One region of the Pelotomaculum schinkii genome, then DNA from elsewhere that is predicted to be linked to it. Evidence: riboswitches for the same ligand, from Rfam matches in the RefSeq annotation. Region 1 holds a riboswitch; the other holds the start of a gene.
What was found. A riboswitch is a leader RNA that binds a small molecule or an ion and turns the genes downstream of it on or off. The one in region 1 is predicted to bind molybdenum cofactor.
Positions count from the first base shown of each region.

Region 1 (3,112 bases):
CCCAGGCCCAGACCGTGCCGTCGTTTTTAAGGGCCAGAGCATGCTCCTTACCGGCTGCAATAGCCTGGACATCAGTCAGGCCGTAGACCTGCTCCGCAACAGTTCTTGAACCTCCGGCGCCGATACCCAACTGTCCATAGCTATTTTTGCCCCAGGCCCAGACCGTACCGTCGTTTTTAAGGGCCAGAGAAAAACCGTCCCCGGCTGCAATAGCCTGGACCCCGGTCAATCCGTAAACCTGTTCCGGGACAGTCCTGGTTCCGGATGTACCGCTGACACCGTTGCCCAGCTGTCCATACAAATTATAGCCCCAGGCCCAAACCGTACCGTCGTCCTTCAGGGCCAAAGTATGGTTGTAACCGGGCGCCGCCGCCGTGACCTCCGTTAAGCTGGAGACCTGCACCGGTGTGTATTTAGTTTCAGTACTGCCGTCACCAAGCTTGCCCTGGGCGCCGTCACCCCAGGCCCAGACCGTACCGTCGTTCTTGATCGCGACAGTATGCCGATCTTTCCCGGCCACGTAAACCATGTCGCCTGCGCCGGCGGAGCCGAACGGGACCAGGTATTCTTTAGTGACGATCTCGCTGTCCGACCGGCCGGGACCGATGACGACGGCTTTGATGGTGGTGTCGCTGTTAAGGGGGCCGATTTTGTGGTTTATTTCGTCCAAATCATCGCTTCGCGACGACCACCAACGCATGGCAATCCAGTTATACATGGGGCTGTCTATGGTCGGGTCGCTGCCGTCCAGGGTGTAATGAACCTTGTCTTCATCGTCGAAGGGACTGTGCATTTCCACCATGGTCCCTGCGGGTACCTCTCCAGGCGCCGGATTGACCGTGGGATTATCCCATTTGGGCACGGGATCGGTGAGCACCTCGATTTTTACTACCAATTTGGCAAACCTGGCGTTGGTCTGCTGGGTTACCGCCCGCTGCCCGTACAGCAAATGGTTTGCGTCCGAACGGCTAAAGTTGTCCGCAACCAGGATATCGTTATAACTTTGAGCAGAGAAACTTCTGTGCGCGATGATGGTATCCACTAATACTTTACCCGACGGGTCACCGGGAAGATGGCCGGGAAGGCCGCTGCTCATAAAATTAGGGAAACGATACCGGGGGGCGTTTAATAACTCCTCCACCGTAAAGGTAACTCTAAAATTGTCTCCGGAAGTAAATCTGATCTGTGTGGCTTCCGGCTTGAGTCCCCCGGCTAAATCAAGCAGGTCGGTCAGTTTGACGCCCTGCCCCCTGTACCAGCTCTTGGTGGGCCAGGTGTTAATAGTGCTGTAGATTACGTCTTGTTGTTGTAAATAAACCCCTTCTGATACTGACTCCGTACCCCGGAGCTGGTTTTGGGTAATGGTTACGGGCACGGGGCCGTTCAGCCCGGGCCCCGATATTATAATGTCACCCCCGGCGGCCAGGGCGTCCGCGGGCGCCATCAGACTAACCGTACCGGCAAGCAACAGCACGCTGAAGACGGTCAGAAAAAGCTTAAATACCCAACTGCTCCTTATACGCATGGAATTCCCTCCTTGTTTCAACAAATAATAGTCACACTGCTGAGAAACATTTACAACAAACCACTTCTCCTCTCTCAACTCGCACATCAGAGTAGCCCCAAAGACTTAATAGTTTTCAGCCTCCGTTACACCATCTGCCATATGGCATCAGTCCAGCATTCTCAACACCCCCTTCGTCAAATGGCCTGTCGGCGCTGAACCCCTGTACTTTGGAGAAAAAACCGGTCACCTCCTGCTTGTCCCGGCTACGGGTAGCCGGAAAGATTTGTAAAGCAAAAAAGCTTTGTCCCATTGGTTGAAAGGGACAAAGCTTTAAAGTCCGGCAGCTTATGTTTCCTTTCCTCAATGGGAGGCACGGCAGTTTCCCGGCGTACCCTGTGAGGCCGATAACCATAGTCTCCCTTAGGTCATGCGGCTCGGAAAAACATACTTATTTTTGTGAACTCAGTCATGCATATTTACTTCTACTGCAGTTCCAGGCTTGTGAGAAAATTGGTAAAGCGCTGTCCGAACTCATCCTGGTAAATAATGATGCGCATAGCGCCCTCCCCGCCGGTCTTGGTTTTTAACGGTTCACCGTGGTCGGCGTAAACAATGAACACATTATTCGGCCGCAGGACTTCAGACATGTTCACCCCGGAGGTGTAGTTGTCGATGCCTCTGGTTATGATCCTGGTACATTTTTGGGACAGACCCGGATCGATGCTGTTTAAGGCGTCCAGCAGCGGGGCGCCTGTAAACTCATGTTTGGTCATGCCGGAGGTGGACTGAATCACCATTTTCTTCTGCGCCGCCGGCAGTTTCTGAAGATCGGCAACTGTCAGGACGCCGATAACATTATCTCCTGTCTTAACTAAGATTTGGCCTTCCTGCAGGTTTTCATCGCCGCGGTTCAAAAACGCAAATACCACAATAATAATGACCAGTAATGCAATCACCGCATAGAGGATCTTCTTTTGGTCAACAGCCTTACTCTCCATCAACAATACCCTCCCAAGCATAGCCGGTTTTGGCCGGATGAGACAGGAGAACCATCCCCTTGCCTGTCTTAAACCTTTGGTTACATCCTGAAGCCTTTATTCTGGTCCAGCTTTTTCTTTAGCCTAAGCGTTTTTTCGCCAATACCTGCCTTGATGCCCAACAGGCCGTCCCGGCAACCCGCAAAACACTGCATGCAGCGGACGCATTCCGGACTATTGGGGTTGTTGTATATGTCTATCCCCAACTCACATTGCTCTTGACAGCCTCCGCACTTTTTGCAGTTATCCCTATTGATTTCGAACCTCAGCAGGCTTAGCCGGTTCAGGAGGGCATAGACCGCTCCGAGCGGGCAAATAAACCTGCAAAAAGGCCTGAAGATGATCATGGACGGCAAAACCGCGACGGCAAGCAAAACCAGCTTCCACTTGAACAAGACACCTGCCGTTGTCATCAGGGAAGGTTGTAACGCCATTAAGGGCAGGTACGCTTCCAGCGTCTCCACCGGGCATAAATACTTGCAGAAGGTCGAGCCGCTCAAATAAGTCAGACCAAGGGCCGGGAACAGGAGCACAAACAGGACCAGCACGACGTATTTTAAATAGACGA
Region 1 is NZ_QFGA01000001.1:1,720,869-1,723,980, forward strand. Features, by position in the region: gene Psch_RS08015 (RCC1 domain-containing protein) at 1-1,525, opposite strand, end outside; molybdenum cofactor riboswitch at 1,843-1,959, opposite strand; gene Psch_RS08020 (molybdopterin-dependent oxidoreductase) at 1,990-2,505, opposite strand; gene Psch_RS08025 (4Fe-4S binding protein) at 2,586-3,112, opposite strand, start outside.

Region 2 (3,112 bases), on a different contig from region 1:
TTCCTGGGCATGGCGGAGATGGACAGCGAGGGTAATATCAATGTCAGTAAATTTGGGCCACGTATTACAGGTTGCGGCGGCTTTATCAACATCACTCAGAATGCCAAAAAAGTGGTATTTTGCGGTACGTTTAAAGCTGGGAAGTTAAAAGTTGGTTTTGACGGGGGTAAGCTAAATATTATTAACGAAGGTAAAGTAATGAAACTGGTGCCAAAAGTTGAACAGATTACTTTTAGCGGTTCCTACGCCCGCCAGACTGGTCAAAAGGTGCTTTATGTAACCGAAAGGGCAACCTTTGAGTTGACAGCGGAAGGTGTCATGCTTACTGAAATAGCGCCGGGGATTGATCTTGAGCGTGATGTGCTACAGCAAATGGCCTTTAAACCATTAATTTCGCCCTCATTACGAACCATGGATAATAGAATCTTCCTTATTGCCCCCATGGGAATAAAACATAATCAATAATCCGAAGATTAAGGAGTAAAATCATGCCCACCGTGCCTGTTACCGCTGGCGAGGTCAATGAGGCGAACAAGGTTGCAAAGACTGTCTTCCCTGTATGGTTAACTACACCCTCAGGGAAAGAGTTAATATTTAAATTTAAGGCTATCCTGGACAACTATTTGGAAGAATTGACCTTACTCTTGGCAGAAGAACTGGGGAAAAATCTTGAAGAAGCCGGCGGAGACACTCTTAAGGCCATTGAAGTTATAAAACAATCTTTGACCAAACCAAGCCGGGTATATCATTGGGGAGTCTGAAATATTGGGGCGGTTAATGTGTGCATATCCGTTCCCATCTCTGATTTTCCATAAGATATAATCAAATAAAGCTTATTTTTGGCAATAGCATTAAAAGACAACTAATCTAAATAAGCTGCCCTATTATCATAAACCTGCGCCAAAATTTTTAATCTGATTTAGGCGTGGGTTTTTTTGCCCTTATTATTGCTCCAGCGCTAGTAGTTCTTATGAAAAAATTTCCTTTACGTAAACTTTTCTCCGTGCTTCCATTAGTCTGGAATTTTTCTTGTTTTTCGTAATCTAACAAAATGCATGAGATATCAAACCATATCTTGTTTCCTTTTCCGGCAACCCGGAAACAGAACAACAAATCAGCCCAAAATAAAATGGCATGATATTTGCTCTATTTAAAATCATAAAAATGCTCTGACAAAGGGGGGACAAAAATGACAACCTTCAAATTAAACATGGAACATACTGTATTTTATTGATTTTTGCAGTGAACTGTTAAAGTAACGGTATAAAAGTCGGGCTCGTAGACGAAGTAGAGGTTGCACTCAGGAAGCCAGTTTCAAGGTTGTGGATTTTTGACTAATAAAGGAGTGTTATGGATGTCAACGGCTTTTGGATATTGGGGTAAAGTACTTGAAATAGATCTAAAATCCCAAACAACTAAAGAGGTTCGTCTATAGACATATAAAACGTATAACTTAATATCATAAGTCCGAGTTTACAAGGCTGTCAACGAGAGTTAATGCCGAGTTAACCATTGGGTGAAAAGGGAAACTTTTTTGCCTCCCGTGTTTGGAAAGGGCTGGGTTAACAGTGTATCTACATAGATACAATTGTTTACTAATGCAAACTGTGTTTCTTTGCGTATTAACGGACTAAGGCCTTGTTTTAGTCCGTTTTTATTTTTTAAAAAACGAAAGGTGGTTAATCAATGGGTTTACAGAAGCTGTGGCTCAAAATCAATGGTGCTGACAGAATGGTCGTTTGCGACACTGAGGAGTCTCTTGCAAGAGTACTCAGACGGCAGGGACTGACTGGCGTCAAGGTGGGCTGCGATGCCGGCCAGTGTGGAACATGTTCAGTTATACTCAATGGCGAACTTGCCAGATCATGCGTCAAGCAAATGAAGACCATCGCTGATCGCTCTAAAATCACTACAATTGAGGGTATAGGTACACCTAACAATCTTGATCCGCTCCAGCAAGCGTGGATAACATATGGCGGAATACAGTGCGGTTTCTGCACACCGGGATTCATCGTTTCTGCAAAAGCGCTATTGGACAAGAACCCCAACCCAACAAGGCAAGAAGTACGTGCATGGTTCACGAAGAACAGGAACATCTGCCGCTGCACAGGTTACAAGCCTCTGGTAGATGCAACGATGGCAGCTGCAAAGGTAATGCGCGGTGAAGCAACGATGGATGATATAACTTATAAGGTTCCGGCCGACGGAAAAATATACGGTACGCGTTTCCCAAGACGCGAAAGCGGTATAGCCAGGGTAACCGGTCTTGCCAACTATGGTGATGACATGTCTCTGCAAATGCCTGAAGATACGCTGCATCTTGCATTGGTCATCCCTGATGTGGCACATGCCAAGATCAAGAGCGTGGACTATTCTGAAGCTCTCAAGATGACAGGAGTAGCGGGCGTGGTCACGGCTAAGGACGTAAAAGGCACCAACCGCATAGCATTTCCGATAGGACATCCGCGGGCTGAATGCACCGGCCTTGAACGCCCTATAATCTGCGATGAAAAAATATTTAAGATCGGTGATGTTGTTGCAGTAGTTGCTGCAGACACACGCGATCACGCACGCGCTGCAGCAAAGGCAGTCAAAGTGGATTACGAACAACTGCCGCAGTATCTGAATCAGCTTGAAGCGATAATGCCCGATTCTGTGCAGATTCATGAGGGTGCGAACAACATCTACCTCAAGTGGCCGCTCAAAAAGGGCGCAGATACAAAGGAAATAGTAGAGAAAGCCGAAAATGTCGTCGAAGGCAGCTTCTATACGCAGAGAGAACCTCACCTGGCGCTGGAGCCTGACTGTGCGCAGGCATATATAGGTGATGACGGCATGCTGACAATACAGTACAAGAGCCAGTTCCTTTATGGAAATATAAACATGATCGCTGCCGGCATCGGTGTACCGGCCGAAAATATCAGGATTATACAAAATGAAACAGGTGGATCATTCGGATATTCCGTTTCACCTGTAACGCCGGCATATGCAGCGGTTTGTGCTCTGGCGCTGGGCAGGCCGGTATCGATCGTACTGACTTATCCTGAACACCAGATAGTGACGGGCAAACGTTCGGCGTCAAATTCCAATGTGCGCCTTGCATGCGACAAAG
Region 2 is NZ_QFGA01000003.1:509,585-512,696, reverse strand. Features, by position in the region: gene Psch_RS18730 (acyl CoA:acetate/3-ketoacid CoA transferase) at 1-465, shown strand, start outside; gene Psch_RS18725 (aldehyde dehydrogenase family protein) at 489-761, shown strand; molybdenum cofactor riboswitch at 1,454-1,574, shown strand; gene Psch_RS18720 (molybdopterin-dependent oxidoreductase) at 1,687-3,112, shown strand, end outside.
Region 2: linked by a shared signal. The riboswitch ahead of Psch_RS18720 (molybdopterin-dependent oxidoreductase) and the one ahead of Psch_RS08015 (RCC1 domain-containing protein) in region 1 are both predicted to bind molybdenum cofactor.